Regions from separate parts of the Arthrobacter sp. YAF16 genome, predicted to be linked through region 2. Evidence: predicted binding sites of a transcription regulator. Region 2 holds the regulator's gene; each other region holds the start of a gene.
What was found. Region 2 encodes HrcA, which represses chaperone genes, less so after heat shock. Its sites were predicted from a motif close to TTNGCACTCGNNNNNNNCGAGTGCNAA; they were not measured.

Region 1 (6,086 bases), on a different contig from region 2:
GCGATCACGGCGGCCGAGCCCAGCAGTGGCCGCACGCCCTCCGCGTCCTTGCCCCAGAGGACCACCACGAGCGGCGCGGGGCTGCCGTCGTCTCGGCGCCGCTGCGCGACGGCCCTGATGGCGGCCGCCGTGACGGCCTCCCAGCCCTTGTTCCGGTGCGAACCGGCTGCTCCGGCCCGGACGCTTAGGACTCGGTTGAGCAGCAGCACCCCCTGCTCCGCCCACCGGCTGAGATCACCGTGGACGCGGGGCGGCAGCCCGAGGTCGGCGTCGAGCTCCTTGTAGATATTGGCGAGACTGCGCGGGATCGGCCGGGTGCCGCCATCCACCGCGAAGGACAGCCCGACGGCGTGACCCGGTGTGGGGTAGGGGTCCTGGCCCACAATCAGAACCCGCACGCCGGAGAGCGGCTGCCGGAAGGCCCGGAGGATGTTCGACGGCGCCGGCAGCACCTCATGGCCGTCGGCCGTCTCGGCGGCGAGGAACGCGAGGACCGACCGCAGCTGTCCCTCGACCGGTGCCAGCGCCGCGGCCCAGTCCGGCGCCACCAGCCCGTCCAAGGGGAGGTGCGCCATCGCCGCGAGGTCCACCGCCTCTGCGGCGGGGTCAAGTTCGAAGAGCGCGTCGGGATTAGATGAATCAGGCACGGCTTCATTCTCGCAGGAGCCCGGGCAGCCGGCCGGGCCGGCTAAATGACAAGCCTGTTATTCGGCCGTAACATGTGGGGGAGACCTATCGGAACGAGCCAGGGAGTGTGCAGTGGCCGAAGCAGCACCCGAGTACCTGTCGGCGGATGACGCCGACGCCGTGCTGGCGGCAGTCTCCGAAGACTCGCCGTTGAGCAGCCGGGAGCAGCAGATGCTTGCCTTGGAGCGGCAGTGGTGGAAGTACGCCGGCGCCAAGGAACAAGCCATCCGGGAACTCTTTGACCTCTCCGCCACGCACTACTACCAGATCCTCAACGCCCTGATCGACACCGAGGCGGCGCTGGCCCACGATCCCATGCTGGTGAAGAGATTGCGTAGACTACGTACGTCACGACAACGTGCCCGCACTGCACGCCGTTTGGGCTCGGACGCTTAAGAGCACGTGAGGTCCGGCCGGAAGCGCGGAATTTCGCGCGGATTCCGGCGTCGGGCCATCAGCCAGAAATCAGCAAGGACGTCGTTTTACCATGACCAAGTACGCACGGGATGAATTTGATCGGGTCCCGGAGGCCTCCACGCGCCAGGGTGTCCACCGGACGGTCGCCGCTCCCGGTGCCCGCCGGCTGGGCCCCGTCCTCGCCACCGGCGCCGCGGCCCTGGTAGTCGGCCTCGTCGCCTTCCTTCTGCTGCCCAAACTGGGCTTTGGTCCCGCCGGTGGCTCGGCCATGACCGCGGACCAGGCCAGCAACAACGCCGCGGCGTCGCAGGCACCCACAACGTCCGCCGGCTCGAAGCCGTCCCCCAGCAGCCAGCCGACCGGGAGCCTCGCCCCCGCGGGCTCCAAGCCCTCCGCTTCTGCAACGCCGAGCGCCGCCGCGGACCAGTCCGGGGACCAGAAGCTTGACAAGACCCAGCCCGTGGCGATCTACAACGGCACCACGACGCCGGGCTTGGCCGGTCGCGTCGGCTCCAGGATCTCCGCCGCCGGATGGGTCCAGGGCCCGCTCGGCAACTGGGGCGGCGCCCCCCAGCAGACCTCGGTCGTCTTCTACAACGGCCCGGCGCAGAAGGCCAACGCCGCAGAGTTGGGTTCCCTCCTCGGGATTGGCACCCTGGTGGATTCGGCGGAATTCCAGATGCCGCTGGTCATCGTCCTCGGCCCCGGTTTCAATTAGCCCCAGGCTGGCCGCCGGCTTCGGTTACGCCTGAATAACTATTCCCGGCCGGGCCGGGACCCTGCCCGGGCACCGGTGGAAGGCTGTGGGTAGAGTGTCTGCGGACTTCATTTCGCATAACGCGGCGCACATTGGGGTGGGCCGTTCGCAAGCTAGCTGAAAGTGTGGAGAACATGGCACTGGGGACCGTCAAGTGGTTCAACGCCGAAAAGGGCTACGGGTTCATCACCGTCGACAGCTCCGGGGCCGACGTCTTCGTGCACTGGTCCGCGATCGCGGGCGAAGGCTACCGTGCTTTGGCTGAAGGCCAGCGGGTGGAACTGGAAGTCGGCGAGGGCGAAAAGGGCCCGCAGGCCGAAAGCGTCCGGCCCGCCTAGTGGCAGTCTCCGCTGCGGCAGCTGCCCCGAAGAGCGATGGCCGCCGGCGCAAGCTCCGGCGGTTCAGCCGTGCAGCGGCCGCCGGCGTGGCCGCAGCCGTGGCGCTGGCCGCCTGCGCCGGTCCCACCGGCAATGCCCGGGTGGATGCCGCGGAGGCGAGCGGCGACGGAACGCTGCGGATCGGCCTGATCCTGGACAACACCGGCCGGCAGGACTTCCTCAATCCGCCCCAACTGGCGGCGGCGAAGCTGGCGGTCAAGGAAATCAACGCGGCGGGCGGCCACAAGGGCAAGCCCGTGGAACTGCTGCCGGAGTCCATCGGTACGGACACCGCGGCCCAGGCCAAGGACCTGGTGGCGGCCAAGGCCGACGTCGTGATCGGGCCCACCGACTCCAGCCGCGCCGCCGGCGCCATCGACGTCCTCTCCCGCGCCAAAGTCGCCCTCATTTCACCGGCCAACACCGCACCGGGGCTCAGCTCGTACAAGAGCGGCGGCTACTACTTCCGGACCGCGGCCGCCGACATCGCGCAGGCCTCGGTCCTGGTCAAGCTCGCCCAGGACGGCGGCGCCAAGACCCTTGCCGTGGTGCACGAGGAAGGCGACTACGGCAAGGACGTCTCCGTGGCCGTCTCGGCGGCCGCGAAGGCCGCGGGCCTGGGCACCTCCGTCGACGCTGAATTCAAGGCCGGTCAGGCGCAACAGGCGGCCGCGGCGGCCAAGGCTGCCTCGCCGGACGCCGTCGTGCTGGTGGCCCGGGACGGTGCCCAGGGCGCCATTGCCGAGCTCAACAACGCGGGACTGTCCGGAAAGAAGCTCATCCTCAGCGACGGGGCCGTAAACCAGTACGGCGACGGCCTTGGCTCCAAGGCGCTGGACGGCGCCCGCGGGGTCCTGCCGGGCACGTTCCCCTCCGCGCACTTCCAGGCGGAACTCGTGGCCGTCGACCCGGGCCTGAAGGACATGGCGTTTGCCGCCGAGACGTACGACGCCGTCAACCTCGCCGCCCTCGCCGCCGCCGCGGCGGAGGACGACGCGGGGACCTCCATCGCCTCGAAGCTGGTCGCAGTGTCCGGCGGAACGGCTGCCGGCACCGGGGCCCCGTCCGGGGAAGCCGCGGCCTGCAAGTCCTACCAGGAATGCGTGGCCGCGCTCCGCGCCGGCAAGCGCCCCGACTACGACGGCGCCTCCGGCCCGATCAACTTCGACAGCAACGGCGACGTCACCGCCGCCGCCTACATGGTCTACAGCTATGGCCCGGACAACAACGCCGAGATGACCGGCAGCGAAACCGCCCGCAGCGCCGGCTCCTGATCGCTCCTAGCGAAGAGCGCCCGGCGGGGCGCACCCTGACCTCACCACTGCTTGCACTCTCCCCGGGGGAGTGCTAATTATGGAGTTAGCACTCCCGCGTATTGACTGCTAACTCGACGCCCCGGTTCGCCCGGTCGCGTGGAGGCGGCGGACGGGCCGGGAGCGAGAGAAATACCTGGCTGGGGTGAGATCCCCGGCCCGGCGGCGTACAGAGGCTGCCGGGTTGGAATCGTCCGTCGCGGGCACCGCAGCGCAAGGTTCATTCTTAACGACTGTCCCGAAAGGACTACTGCCGTTATGGCCAAGATCATTGCATTTGATGAAGAGGCACGCCGCGGTCTTGAGCGGGGCCTGAACATCCTCGCCGACGCCGTCAAGGTCACCCTCGGCCCGCGTGGACGCAACGTCGTCCTCGAAAAGAAGTGGGGCGCCCCCACGATCACCAACGATGGTGTTTCCATCGCCAAGGAGATCGAGCTGGACGACCCTTACGAGAAGATCGGCGCCGAGCTGGTCAAGGAAGTTGCCAAGAAGACTGACGACGTCGCCGGTGACGGTACCACCACGGCAACCGTGCTGGCCCAGGCCCTCGTCAAGGAAGGCCTGCGCAACGTCGCGGCCGGCGCTGACCCGCTGTCCCTCAAGCGCGGCATCGAGAAGGCTGTTGAAGCGGTCACCCGCGAGCTCCTGGCTTCTGCCAAGGAAATCGAAACCAAGGAAGAGATCGCCGCCACCGCGTCCATCTCCGCAGGTGACAACGAAATTGGCGCCCTGATTGCCGAAGCCCTGGACAAGGTCGGCAAGGAAGGCGTCATCACCGTCGAGGAGTCGAACACCTTCGGCCTCGAGCTGGAGCTCACCGAGGGCATGCGTTTCGACAAGGGCTACATCTCGGCCTACTTCGTCACCGACGCCGAGCGTCAGGAAACGGTCCTCGAGGATCCGTACATCCTGATCGTCAACTCCAAGATCTCCAACGTCAAGGAACTGGTTGCAGTCCTCGAAAAGGTCATGCAGTCCAACAAGCCGCTGCTGATCATCGCCGAGGACATCGAGGGCGAGGCCCTGGCCACCCTGATCGTGAACAAGATCCGCGGCACCTTCAAGTCCGTCGCCGTCAAGGCTCCGGGCTTCGGTGACCGCCGCAAGGCACAGCTGGCCGACATCGCCATCCTCACCGGCGGCCAGGTCATCTCCGAGGAAGTCGGCCTCAAGCTTGAGACCGCCGGCCTCGAACTGCTGGGCAAGGCACGCAAGGTTGTTGTCACCAAGGACGAGACCACCATCGTCGAAGGTGCCGGCGACGCCGACCAGATCGCCGGCCGTGTGTCCCAGATCCGCGCCGAGATCGAGAACTCCGATTCCGACTACGACCGCGAGAAGCTGCAGGAACGCCTGGCCAAGCTGGCCGGCGGCGTTGCAGTCATCAAGGCCGGTGCCGCAACCGAGGTTGAGCTCAAGGAACGCAAGCACCGCATCGAGGACGCTGTCCGCAACGCCAAGGCTGCTGTCGAAGAGGGCATCGTCGCCGGCGGTGGCGTGGCCCTGATCCAGGCCGGCGCCAAGGCGTTCGCCAACCTGCAGCTCGAAGGTGACGAGGCAACCGGCGCGAACATCGTGCGCGTAGCCATCGACGCCCCGCTGAAGCAGATCGCCTTCAACGCCGGCCTCGAGCCCGGCGTTGTGGTGGACAAGGTCCGCGGCCTGCCCGCGGGCCACGGCCTGAACGCAGCAACCGGCGAGTACGTCGACCTGCTCGCTGCCGGCATCAACGACCCGGTCAAGGTCACCCGCTCGGCCCTGCAGAACGCGGCTTCCATCGCCGGCCTGTTCCTCACCACCGAGGCCGTTGTGGCCGACAAGCCGGAGAAGAACTCCCCGGCCATGGGCGGCGGCGACGACATGGGCGGCATGGGCGGCATGGGCGGTTTCTAACCACCCGGCTTCCAAGCCCTGAACGCCTGAACTGACGGTTCTCCGTCAGCGACGGCACGTTCGACGACGGCGGTCCCACCACTGGTGGGGCCGCCGTCGGCGTTTAACCCTCCCGCCCCGGGGCACCTTCCCTCAAGTGGTGGGGTGGTCGGCCGGACGTTCTCTCGGTTGGTGGGGTGCTCTTACCCGGTGTCGGCGCCGGTGCCAGTGCCGGTGGTGCGGGAGCGTCGGGCGGCGGAGGTCTGGCAGGATGGTGCAGTGACGATTACAGCAGCGGCCGACGGTTCGGCTTTAGGAAATCCCGGCCCGGCCGGATGGGCCTGGTACGTGAACGACGACTGCTGGCGTGCCGGCGGGTGGCCGCACGGGACCAACAACCAGGGGGAGCTGATGGCCGTCCTGGACCTCTTCCGGGCCACGGCGCACCTTCCGGGCGAGGACCTGCACATTCTGTGCGACAGCCAGTACGTCATCAACTCGGTGACCAAGTGGATGCCCGGCTGGAAGCGTAAAGGCTGGCGGAAGTCCGACGGCAAGCCGGTGCTCAACGTTGAGCTGCTCAAGGAGATCGATCAGGCGCTCACCGGACGCAAGTACACCTTCGAATGGGTCCGCGGACACGCCGGCCACGACCTCAAC
Region 2 (6,086 bases):
TGGGCTTGTCCGGCGTGCCGGGAGTGAGTTCATCCATCGGCACGGACAGCACATCGGTGGACCCGGGCTCGTCCATCAGTTCGATGTGCAGCTTCTCCATGGCGGGCTCGTCGACCAGCAGGATGGACAGCTCCGCCTGCGGGTGGATGAAGAGCCGCTCAAAGACGAACCGGGCTAGTGCCACCAGCTCGGCTTCGTCCACCGTGACGCCGGATTCGTTGTTGACCTCGATGCTCATGCGCGTTCTCCCCGGTTCTCCCGGGCGACGGAATGCTTGACCCGGTTCCTTTGTGTCTCGTCCCAGACGCTGTACGCGTTGACGATGTCGCCCACCAGCCGGTGCCGGACGACGTCGGATGCGTCCAGGACCGAGAAATTAACGTCCTCGATCTTCTGCAGGATGTCTTCGACGATCCGCAGCCCGGAACGGGTGCCGAACGGCAGGTCCACCTGGGTGACGTCGCCGGTGACGACCATCTTGGAGCCGAAGCCCAGCCGGGTGAGGAACATCTTCATCTGCTCGGGGGTGGTGTTCTGGGCCTCGTCCAGGATGATGAACGCGTCGTTGAGCGTGCGTCCGCGCATGTAGGCCAGCGGCGCCACCTCGATGGTGCCGGCGGCCATCAGCCGCGGGATCGACTCGGGGTCCATCATGTCGTGCAGGGCGTCGTAGAGCGGACGCAGGTAGGGATCGATCTTGTCACTGAGCGTGCCGGGCAGGAAGCCGAGCCGCTCCCCCGCTTCGACGGCCGGGCGGGTCAGGATGATCCGGCTGACTTCTTTCTGCTGCAGCGCCTGGACCGCCTTGGCCATGGCCAGGTAGGTCTTGCCGGTGCCGGCCGGGCCGATCCCGAAGATCACCGTGTTCGCGTCAATCGCATCCACATAGTTCTTCTGGTTCAAGGTCTTGGGCCGGATGGTCTTGCCGCGGCTGGAGAGGATGTTGTGGGTGAGCACGTCCACCGGGTTCTGCAGCGACTGGGTGCGCAACAGCGACACGAGCTGCTGCAGGACAACCGGCGTAATCACCGTGCCGCGCGCCACCAGGCCGCGCACCTCGTTGAGCAGCCGCATAATCCTTGGCACGTCGGCGGCAGGGCCGCTGATGGAGAGCTCGTTCCCGCGGACATGGAAGTCGACGCTGGGGAACTGGGTTTCGATAAAGCGCAGGGCTTCGTCATGGCTCCCCAGGGACTGCACCATCTGGTCGGAATTGTCGAACAGGACCACCTCCGTCCGCAGACCTGGGAGGGAGTGGGGAAATTCCCCTGCGGTGCGCTCGTTCGCGCTGATCCGGGCCTTGCCGTTGGCTGCTTCAGTCATGGTGTTGGCCCGTGGGCCTCTGGTCCCCTCCAGTTCGGAAATGGTCTCGCCGCCTCGGCGCCGGCCGACGGCGTTCCGGGCCGTCCGCGCCGGGTTTCAGCGGGTCCTTCCATCTTACGCCAGCGCGGCCCGGTGCCGGCGCGGAGGGCAGCTGCCGCGACATTAGGTATCAACTTCATATCGTCCTCATATCGTTCCCGTTGCAGTTCGCCGGACAGCGCGGAATCCCCACTGGAGCGCAGGCGCCTTGTGCAATGCTGGATTCGGCCCTGCCGGGCCCGCGGAGCGAGCAACACAGCGAAGGGACAGGGGCAATCAGCCAGCGTGGAGTGAACAAGACAGCAGCAGGGCGGCGTACGCGCCGCGGCTTGCTGCACCTTGTGCTGCCCGCTGCCCTGGCGCTGTCCGGCTGCGTGGCCACGCCCCAGCCGGGCATCACGAACTCCGACACGCCCTCCCACACGGTCCCCGGCCCGGCCGCCGGCGTCGCCACCACCAGCGCACCGCTGGAATCCACCCAGGCCTCCAACAAGGCTCCGGTCTACTGGATCGGGCGCAGCAACAACAACGTCTTTTTGTACCGCGAGTTCCGGGACGTGTCCGAAGAGGACAATCCGATCACCCGGGCGCTGCGGGTGATGATGTCGCAGAAGCCGCTGGACCCTGATTTCTTCACCCCGTGGCAGAACCCCAGGCTCCTCGCCACCTCGATTTCCGGAAAGAACGTGATCACGGTGGACGTGTCCGCCGATGCGTTCAACAGCAACGTCGACGCCGACATGGCCGAACGCGCGATCCAGCAGCTCGTTTACACGGCCACGGCCGCCGGTGCCAGCGCCGGGCTGACCGATACCGGGCAGCAGATCCAGGTCGTCATCCTCGTCGACGGGCACACCGACTACGTCGCCTTCAACCGGGTCCGGCTCGGTTCACCGACCTCGCGCAGCGCCGGAATGGTGGCGCCCGTGTGGATCATCGATCCGCAGGAGGGCACCGAGGTGGCGGACGGCGCGGTCAAGATTTCCGGCCGGAGCACGGTCCCGGGCGGCAAGCTGCGCTGGGAGATCCTGCGGGTCGACGGCGCCAGCAAGACGCCCTATCTGGACGGCAACATCACGGCCTCCGCCGATGCCTCGAAGCCCGGCCTGTTCAACCTCTCGTTGAACCTCGGTCCCGGTGAGTATGAGGTCCGCGTGTCGCAGGTCGATCCCGCCAGCAAGGTCCAGGACCTGAACGTAGATACCCGCGGGTTCACTGTCCGCTAAGGCATTCCGCTAAGGCAGGCACCCGGCGGACCCGCACGGGCGCGGCGTCTGGCCTGTCCTATTACTGCTTGCCCCTACCAACGTCCCAGGACGTCGCTGGCCAGCACCGTGGCGGCGGGGCCGGCGGTGGAAGAACGCAGCACGTGGTGGCCCAGCAGGGCGGTGACGGCTCCCGCATCGCACAGCCGGGTGACCTCGCGGGGGCTGATGCCGCCCTCGGGGCCCACAATCAGGAGCACCTCGCGGGCCACACCGCCGTCGCCGGCCTGCTGGTGCCAGGCCTCCAGCACCTGCCGCAGGGGCCGAACCGCGTCCTCGTGCAGGATCACGGCCAGGTCCGCGGCGGCTACGGCCGCCTGCAGGCCGTTGCCGTCCACCGCGGCGCGGACCTCCGGAATCCAGGCGCGGCGTGCCTGCTTCGCGGCTGCCGTCACCACGGACTGCCATTTGGCGTGCGCCTTCGCCGCGCGTTCGGGTTTCCAGCGGACGATCGAGCGTTCGGCCTGCCAAGGCACGACGGCGTCAATCCCCAATTCGGTCGCGGTCTCAGCCGCCAGCTCGTCGCGGTCGCCCTTGGCCAGGGCCTGCACCAGCACCAGCCGAACGTCAGGCCTTGGCTCGGTCACGACCTCGCCGCACTCCACCGTCAGCTCCTGCGGCGCGGCGGCCGTCACGGTGCCGGTGATCCGCTTGCCGGCGCCGTCGGCGATGTCCACCGGCTCCCCCACGGCCAGGCGCTTGACCGTCACCGCGTGGCGCGCCTCGGCGCCTTCGAGGACGAACGTCGCGCGGGGGACCAGCTGGTCCAGGGTGCCTGCGGGGGTGAAGAAGACCGGGTTGCTCACTGCTACAGGTTACCGAGCCGGTCCCGCAGCTTCGCGAAGACACCGCCGCTGGCGGCAAGCTTCCCTTCGGTGAACTGCTCGCCGCGGAGTTTGGCGAGCTGGCGCAGCAGGTCTTCCTGGGCGGCGTCGAGCTTCGCGGGGGTATCCACCTGCAGGTGGACCTTAAGGTCTCCGCGGCCGTAGCCGCGCAGGTGCGTGACGCCCAGGCCACGCAGCGTGATGACCTCGCCGGACTGGGTGCCGGCCTTGACGTCGATTTCCTGTTGACCGTCAAAGGTCTCAAGGGTCAGCTCTGTGCCGAGCGCGGCCGCCGTCATCGGGATGTTCAGGCTAGCGTGCAGGTCGTCGCCTTCGCGCACGTAGGTGGGGTCGTTGTTGACCCGGATCTCGACGTACAGGTCACCGGACGGGCCGCCGGCAGGACCGGCCTCACCCTGGCCGGAGAGCTGGATGCGGGTGCCGGTAGCGACGCCGGCGGGAACCTTGACGGTAAGCGAGCGGCGACTGCGGATGCGGCCCTGGCCGGCGCATTCGTTGCAGGGATCCTTGATGACCGTGCCGAAGCCCTCGCAGCTGCCGCAGGGGGCAGTGGTCATGACTTGGCCGAGGATGGAACGCACGGCGCGCTGGACCTGGCCGCTGCCGCCGCAAATGTCGCAGCGCTCCGGGTGGCTGCCTTCGCGGCAGCAGGAACCCTCACAGGTGGGGCAGGTGACGGCGGTGTCCACTTCGAGCTTCTTGTTGACCCCGAAGACGGCGTCGCGCAGGTCGATCCGGACGCTGATCAGGGCGTCCTGGCCGCGCCGCACCCGGGATGCGGGGCCGCCCTGGCCGCCGGCGCCGCCGAAGAAGGTTTCGAAGATGTCCTGGAAGGCGAAGCCCTGGCCGGCGTAGCCGCCGCCGAAGCCGTTGTCGTTGCCGTTCTCGTTGCCCGTCGTGTCGTAGACCCGGCGCTTTTGCGGGTCGGAAAGCACCTCGTAGGCATGGGTGACCGCCTTGAAACGCTCGGAAGCGTCATCACCGGGGTTCACATCCGGGTGCAGGGTCCGCGCAAGCTTGCGGTAGGCCTTCTTGATCTCTTCCCCCGTGGCTTCACGGGAGACTCCAAGAACGTCATAGTGGCTGCTCAAAGTCTGTATCTCTTCCTTTTTGTACTGCCAGTGGGGCACTGCCTGTAGTTGGCAAGAAGTCCGGTTCCGGATCCGGCCCTGTCAGGGCCCGAGGATCCGCGAAAGGTAGCGGGCCACCGCACGGACGGCGGCCATGGTGGTGGGATAGTCCATCCGGGTGGGGCCAAGGACTCCGACCTTGGCCGTGGCGTCCGGGCCGTAGCCGGTGGCCACCACGGACGCTTCGGACAGGCCGTCGTAGGGGTTCTCCCGGCCGATGCTTACCGTGACGCCGCGCGGGTCCTCCGCCATGTCGCTGAGCAGGCGCAGCATCACCACCTGCTCTTCGAGCGCTTCGAGCACGGGTCCGATGCTCAGCGGGAAATCCACATTGGACCTGGCCAGGTTGGCGGTCCCGGCCATGACCATCCGTTCCTCGCGGCTGCTCGCGGCAAGCGATTCAAGCCCGCGGGCCAGAGCCTGGGCGGGTCCCCGGCGCACCGGCGCACAGCTGTCCACCACGGCCTGCAGCGACTGGGGCAGCAAGCTCAACGGGGTGCCGGAGAGCCTGGCCAGGAACAGGGTGCGGAGTTCGGCGAGGGCCTCGTCACCGAAGTCCTGGCCGACGTCGATCACCCGCTGTTCCACCTTGCCCGTATCCGCGATCAGGACCGTGAGTACCTTGCGCGGCGCCAGGAGCACGAATTCGATGTGCCGGACGCGGGCCCGGCTCAACAGCGGGTACTGCACGACGGCGACCTGGTTCGTCAGCTGCGATAGCAGCCGCACCGTCCGGTCCAGCACGTCGTCGAGGTCATCGGACCCCTCGAGCAGCGCCTGGATGGCGCGGCGCTCCGCCGGAGAGAGGGGTTTGACGGCCGAAATCTGGTCCACGAACAGGCGGTAGCCCTTGTCCGTGGGAATCCGGCCGGCGCTGGTATGCGGCGCCGTGATCAGGCCCTCGTCTTCCAGGGCGGCCATGTCATTGCGGATCGTGGCGCTGGACACGCCCAGATGGTGCCGTTCCACCAGGGCCTTGGATCCTACCGGCTCGCGGGAATGGACGTAGTCCTCCACGATGGCGCGCAGCACTTCGAGTTTGCGTGGCTCGCTCACTCTCCACCTCCAATCGACCCGTATCGGTTCGCCGGTGCCGCCGCGCGTGCAAGAACACCCGGGGTTAGCACTCGACATGCCTAAGTGCTAACCAGTCTAATATGAGTCGCGCCGTTGTTAGCATTGGATTCGCTGCGGGCGTGGGCCACGGGACTGGTGTTTCCCGGCACACCACAGGCCGCGCCGCCGTTCTGTCCCCCGTAATTCCCGAGTGCAAAGCAGTGTGTAGCAGATGTCGTACCAGAATTGGGGCCCGCAGGATCTCTCCGCGCCCGCTAAGGCCCAGCTGCCCGAGATCCCGGTGGAGCGCGGCATGGTGCTGGAGGACGTGCAGTCCGGCTGGGTGGGCGCCGTCACCCGGGTGGAGAAGTCCGGCGGCATGCACGTCGTGGCCCTCGAGGACCGGCGCGGCAAGTCCCGATCCTTCC
Region 3 (6,086 bases), 1.3 Mb from region 2:
CCATCGGTGAATAGACATTGGTGAGGCCGATTTCACCGGGCACCTTCGCCGCCCGCAGCGCCTGCATCGCGAGCCCGTGGCCCAGCAGCTGGTGGTGGACGCTCGGCAGCGCCTTGAGCATGTGCGCTTCGCCCGGGGAGTGCACGCCCAGCATGTAGCCGTTGGCACTCACCGTGGCCGGTTCGTTGATGGTCACCCAGCGGGCCACCCGGTCCCCGTAGGCCGCGGCGGCGATGGCGGCGAATTCCCCCAGCCGGTAGGCGGTGTCCCGGTTCATCCAGCCGCCGGCCTCGTCCAGCTCCAGCGGCGTGTCCCAGTGGTACAGGGTGGCCATCGGCGAGATCCCGTTGGCCAGCAGCAGGTCGATCAGGCGGTCATAGAAGTCCAGGCCCTTGGGATTCACCGGACCGCTGCCGCCGGGCTGGATGCGGGGCCAGGACAGCGAGAACCGGTAGGAATCGATCCCCAGCTCCTTCATCAGCGCCACATCTTCGGGCATCCGGTGGTAATGGTCGCAGGCCATGGCGGGGCTGTGATCATTGACGATCGAGCCCGGGGTAGCCGCAAAGACATCCCATCCCGAAGGTCCGCGCCCGTCCTCGTCCAGCGCCCCCTCGATCTGGAAGGCGGCGGTCGCCACGCCCATGGTGAAATCGGCCGGCAGCAGAGCGGCCAGATCGTGGGCGGAAGCATTCATTGGCGGATCCCCTATGCAGTTGCGCTGGTGGTTGATTGATTTTAGGCCCCGGCGGGCGCCCACGCCACAACCGGCGCCGGCACCTCCGCCGGTGTGTCCGGCGCCTCCGCCCCCTGAGCCCGGCGCCCTAGTAGGTGGACTCCTCCGGCCCGAAGAGGAACTCCTTGGCATGGGCGACGGCCTTCTTGAACGCGTCATTCCGCAGGCTCAGGAGTTGCTCCGCCTCGTCCGCCGCGGGCTCAAGGTAGCCGGTAAACCCGGGCCGGAGCACCCAGATGTCCCCGGCGGGCGGTAGATAGAACACCCCGAAGGAGCGGTGCTGGCTGTCCTCGGCGGCCCAGATGGGCACCACCGCCAGCGCGGCGCCGGTGTCCACATTGATCCACTGTGCGCGCGGAAGGGGCAGTTCGTGGGCCTCCGGGTCAAGGAAGGGCGCGGTTCCTTCGCCCCACCTCTCCTCGAACCGCTCGTGGAACGCGGGCATCAGGTGCGAATCGTAACGCCGCCATGCGCTCATGGCTATCCTCCATTTTCTTGTATTCCTGCCTGCTGCTTCCTGCCTGGTGCTTCCTGCCTGGTGCGGCACGCGGCACCGCCCCTGGTTCCCGCGTCACTCCGGCCCCCGCTCCCACCGCACCGGGGTCACGCGCAGCACCGGCTGCCCGCCTCGGTGGTGCCGCACCGGAATGTCCCGGCCGACGGCGGTGCGGCCGGCGGCGGTGCCCCCGGTGTCTGCCACGCGGGCCGGGCGGGCCGGCCGGGCCGCGGAACCGGCGGCGTCATAGGCGGCCCGCGCGTCAGGATTCCGCAGCACCGAGAACGACTCAAGGATGCGGCGCGCCTCCTCCCCGCCGTCAGACCCGGCGCCGGGCCGGGCATCCGGGCCGCCTCCGGACGCCGCACCGGCGGCCGCTTCGACGTCGGGATGGCGGCGGCGCATCAGCGCGCGGAAGGAGCGCTGGATCTCGGCCGGAGACGCATCCGGCGCGACGTGCAACGCGGCGTAGAAGCCGCGCGGGTCGCGGTTCATCGGCTCACCTCCTGGCTGGCCGGACGGGGCTCGGGCCGATCAGGCGGGGATCCGGCCGCACGTTCCGGCCGGCCGGATCCCCGCACCGCCAGCGGTCCGAAGCGTCCGCCGCCGGCGCTGTTACTTCCCGATCTCCTGCATCTTGTCCTGCGTGTGCGTGATTTCAATCTTCCGCGGCTTGGCCTGCTCCAACACCGGAATCCGGAGCGTCAGGACGCCGTCGGCGTAGCTCGCCTTGACCTTGTCGGTGTCCAGCGTGTCGCCCAGGATCAGCTGGCGGCTGAATACTCCGCGCGGCCGTTCCGAGGCGATCAATTCAACGTTGGGCTGCGTCGGGTCGCGCCGTTCGGCCCTGACGGTCAGGACGTTGCGCTCGATGTCGAGATCCACCGAGTCAACATTGACGCCGGGAAGATCGAACGCGACGACGAATTCGCCGTCCTCCTGCCACGCGTCCATCGGCATGGCGGCGGGCCGCGCCGCCGTTCCGAAGACTTGCTGGGTCAGCCGGTCCAATTCACGGAACGGGTCCGTACGCATCAACATCATTTCCCACTCCTTCATACGAGAGTCTTGAATCTTCCTGCCTATCCAGCCCACTCGGTTATCTGTGGTGGTGGATATAGATTTTTTATAGCACCAGTGCCAAACTGATGCAACAGGAAATTTTTCGACCACACGAAGGGACGTGAGCCATGGCGGAACGTGAAGCGGACGTCGGGGTGTACGCGATCTCCGTGGTGGCTCAGCTGGTCGGGACCGGGCCGCAGAACATCCGGCTTTACGAGCGCAGGGGACTCCTGACCCCGGACCGCACGGCGGGCGGAACGCGGCAGTACAGCGAGACGGATCTGGTGGTGCTGCGGCGGATCAGTGAGCTGCTGGACGAGGGGCTGAACCTCGCCGGCGTCGCCAAGGTGCTGGAACTGGAAACGGCTAATGCCAAGCTCCGTGCGGAGCTTAAACGACGCGGGGCGCGCTGACCGGCAGCGCGCCCCGTCTTCGCCGGCGCCTACTCCGCGCCGGTCTCCTGCTTGGAGAGTTCACCGGTGATCCGCTCGCCCGGGATCCTGGCGGTCCGCCAGGTGTCCAGCAGGATCACGGCGCCCAGGATCACGAACGAGATGGACAGCGAGGCAAGGGCATCGGTGGTCCAGTGGTAGCCGAGGTACAGCCGGCTGAGCGCGGCGAAGAAGATCCCGATGCCGGCTACGGCGAAGCCCGCGACGGCGGCTTTCGGGTTCTTGCGGCGGGAAAAGATCAGGAACGTGGTGATCAGCAGGAAGTCACAGGCGCCCAAGACGTGGCCTGACGGGAACGAGAACGTGGAGTCAGCCCCGAAGAGCATAAGGTCCACCGGCGGGCGCTGCCGGCCGACCGACCGGCCGATGATCTGGGCCAGGATGACCCCGGTCAGCATGCCACCGGCCAGCACCATCGGCCGCCAGGCGTGCTTGGCCAGCAGCCCCCACGCCACCGTGAACACCAGGATGATGATCGGCAGGCCGATGGGTCCGAAGACAATGGCCAGGATGATCATGATGGTCGTGGCCGGCTCCCCGCGCAGGGCCACGAGCCCGGAGCGCACCGGCTCGTCAACGGCGGTGATACCGCCGTGCTGCAGCACGCTAACCAGGATGGCAATGAACGCCACGACGCCGACGACCATAAGCCCGACGGCGATCCGGTACAGATTCCGCCGCGCATCCACGCTCATGTAGCGCTCCTCCACCACAAACTTGTCATGGAAGACCCGCCACCAGCCGGATTGCCCGGTTTTCTGCTCTGCCATTGCCGTATCCGCCTCTGCGCCGTGTGTGGACATTCCCAACGTGAAGAATATCCCGGTTCCCGCGCCGCGGGCGCGTCGGACCGGCAGCCGGTCCCGCGCCGTTCCCGCCGGTAGCCTGAACCCATGGGTGTCATGAACGAACTGATCAACCCCGGGGTGGTCGGCTCGCTGGGACGGATCCTTGCCGCTGCTTCCCCCGGCCGCCGCTTCCCGCAACTGGCCGGCACGGCCGGGCAGCTGGACGGGCTGGGCCTGCGCGAACGCACCGACCTGCTCAGCAGCGCCCTGCTCACCGATCTGCCCGCCGACTACACCGCTGCGGCGGCGGTCTTCCGCCAGGCGCTGAAGGACCCGGACTTCACCGGCTGGATGATCTGGCCGGTCAGCGAGGCGGCCGCCACCCTCGCCCTTGCCCGGAGGGGCCCCGCCGATTTCGAGGACTGCTTGTCGCTGCTCGCCGAGCTGACTCCGCGGCTCACGGGTGAATTCGCCATCCGGCGGCTCCTGGATGCGGACCTCGACCGGGCCCTGACGGTCATCCAGCGCTGGACCAGCCACCCCGACTGGCAGGTCCGACGGCTCGCCAGCGAGGGCACCCGGGCGTACCTGCCGTGGGCAATCCGTGTTCCCGGACTCACGGCCCGGCCGGCGGCAACCCTCCCGATCCTGGACGCCCTGTACCGCGACCCGGTCGAGGATGTCCGGCGGTCGGTGGCCAACCACCTGAACGACCTGGCCCGGCATGCCCCCGACGAAGTGGTCGCCGCCGCAGCGCGCTGGCTGGCGGAGCCGGACGCGAACACCGCCAGGGTGGTCCGCCACGGCCTGCGGACCCTGGTCAAGAAGGCCCACCCCGGCGCGCTGGAGTTGCTCGGCTTCGCGCCGGCGTCGCTCGCCGTGACGCCTCCCCGACTCGACCGCACCGTCGTGGAACTGCCGGGAGACCTGGGCTTCGATTTCGACGTCGCCAACACCGGCCCGGCGGAGGCCCGCATCGCCGTCGACTACGTGGTGCACTACGCCAAAGCCAACGGCGTCCTCGCGGACAAAGTGTTCAAGCTCGGCACGGCCGTCCTCGGGCCGGGTGAATCCAGGACATTTTCGAAGCGCCACGCCTTCCGCCAGATGACCACCCGGGTCCACCACCCCGGCGACCACGCGCTGCAGCCGCAGGTCAACGGGGTGCGCTATCCGGGGGCCGGTTTCACGGTGCTGACCTAGGCTCCGGAAACGGACGGCGGCGTGCCCGCGTGGTGATTTGACTCACATTTAAATCAGACGTTATCCTCGCTTCAGCCGTTGGCCCCGCGGCGACCACCTCCCGGAAAGACAGTGCGATGACGACAGCAAGCGAATGCATCGAGATCCAGGTCGACAATCGCCAACTCCTGGACGACCGGCTCAACGACGCCGTCCAGGGGCTGCAGCGGCTCGCCATGCTCACCGGCACCCACGGCATCCTGCTGACCCGGCACAAGCCGGGGCACTACACGGCCGCACTTTCGGACCAGGTCCCCTTCGGGATGACACGGGAAGTCGTCCGCTAGGCCGCGGGCGCGGCGGCCCGGGGACGACGCGCCCCGGCCGCTAACCAGACCAGGTCCCGGGCGGCTGAGCTGCGAATCGCCGCCCGGGACCTTTTTGGCTTCAGCGGCGGTTCACCAGCCGTGGCCAATCACCAGTCATGGACGGTGCCGTCGACGAGGCGGTTGTAGGGCAGGTAGGCCTGCTGGTACGGGTAGGCCGCGGCGGCCTCCTCGTTGAACTCGACGCCGATGCCGGGGGTCTCCCCCGGGTGCAGGTAGCCGTCAACGAAGGTCATGGACTGCTCGAAGACCTCGTTGGTTGCATCCGAGTGCTGCATGTATTCCTGGATCCCGTAGTTGTGGATGGCCAGGCCCACGTGCAGCTGCGCGGCGAACCCGACCGGGGAGATGTCCGTGGGGCCGTGGAAGCCGGACTTGATCTGGTACTGCGCGGCGAAGTCCATGACTTTCTTCAGCGGCGAGATACCGCCGAAGTGCGTGGAGGCGGCCCGGACGTAGTCGATCAGCTGTTCCTTGATGATGGTCTGGTAGTCGTACACGGTGTTGAAGATTTCACCGATGGCCAGCGGCGTGGTGGTGTGCTGCCGGACCAGGCGCAGCGCCTCCTGGTTTTCCGCCGGGGTGCAGTCCTCCAGCCAGAACAGGTCGTAGGGTTCCAGCGCCTTGCCCAGCTTCGCGGCCTGGATCGGCGTCATCCGGTGGTGCCCGTCGTGCAGCAGCGGGATTTCCGGTCCGAACTCGTTCCGGACCGCCTCGAACACCGTCGGCAGGTGCCGCAGGTAGGCGCGGGTGTCCCAGTCCTCCTCCTGCGGGAACGCACCGCGCCCGGCGGGTTCGTAGTCGTACCGCTCCCCCGAGGCCTGTGCCTGCGCCGCGACCCCGTACACGGCCTTGATGCCGGGCACGGCGGTCTGGATCCGGATCGACTTGTAGCCCAGCTCCAGGTGTTCGCGGACCGAGTCGAACAGCGATTCCAGGTCCGAGCCGGAGGCGTGGCCGTACGCGCGCAGGCCGTTCCGG

Region 1: groL (chaperonin GroEL) is a predicted target of HrcA. The motif match lies at 3,598-3,624, and genes of this name have one in related genera.
Region 3: AB4Y91_RS01245 (Hsp20/alpha crystallin family protein) is a predicted target of HrcA. The motif match lies at 2,350-2,376, and genes of this name have one in related genera.

Annotation. Positions count from the first base shown of each region.
Region 1 is NZ_JBFRDC010000003.1:78,240-84,325, forward strand. Features, by position in the region: gene AB4Y91_RS09570 (uracil-DNA glycosylase) at 1-575, opposite strand, end outside; gene AB4Y91_RS09575 (DUF3263 domain-containing protein) at 760-1,083, shown strand; gene AB4Y91_RS09580 (LytR C-terminal domain-containing protein) at 1,175-1,822, shown strand; gene AB4Y91_RS09585 (cold-shock protein) at 1,996-2,199, shown strand; gene AB4Y91_RS09590 (ABC transporter substrate-binding protein) at 2,286-3,512, shown strand; gene groL (chaperonin GroEL) at 3,810-5,447, shown strand; gene AB4Y91_RS09600 (RNase H family protein) at 5,706-6,086, shown strand, end outside.
Region 2 is NZ_JBFRDC010000001.1:1,524,321-1,530,406, reverse strand. Features, by position in the region: gene ybeY (rRNA maturation RNase YbeY) at 1-238, opposite strand, end outside; gene AB4Y91_RS07125 (PhoH family protein) at 235-1,323, opposite strand; gene AB4Y91_RS07120 (GerMN domain-containing protein) at 1,653-2,588, shown strand; gene AB4Y91_RS07115 (16S rRNA (uracil(1498)-N(3))-methyltransferase) at 2,663-3,433, opposite strand; gene dnaJ (molecular chaperone DnaJ) at 3,436-4,563, opposite strand; gene hrcA (heat-inducible transcriptional repressor HrcA) at 4,645-5,658, opposite strand; gene AB4Y91_RS07100 (DUF3097 domain-containing protein) at 5,891-6,086, shown strand, end outside.
Region 3 is NZ_JBFRDC010000001.1:254,690-260,775, reverse strand. Features, by position in the region: gene AB4Y91_RS01260 (glycoside hydrolase family 1 protein) at 1-697, opposite strand, end outside; gene AB4Y91_RS01255 (hypothetical protein) at 825-1,214, opposite strand; gene AB4Y91_RS01250 (DnaJ domain-containing protein) at 1,308-1,727, opposite strand; gene AB4Y91_RS01245 (Hsp20/alpha crystallin family protein) at 1,848-2,273, opposite strand; gene AB4Y91_RS01240 (MerR family transcriptional regulator) at 2,423-2,710, shown strand; gene AB4Y91_RS01235 (phosphatase PAP2 family protein) at 2,740-3,519, opposite strand; gene AB4Y91_RS01230 (DNA alkylation repair protein) at 3,643-4,740, shown strand; gene AB4Y91_RS01225 (hypothetical protein) at 4,857-5,066, shown strand; gene manD (D-mannonate dehydratase ManD) at 5,195-6,086, opposite strand, start outside.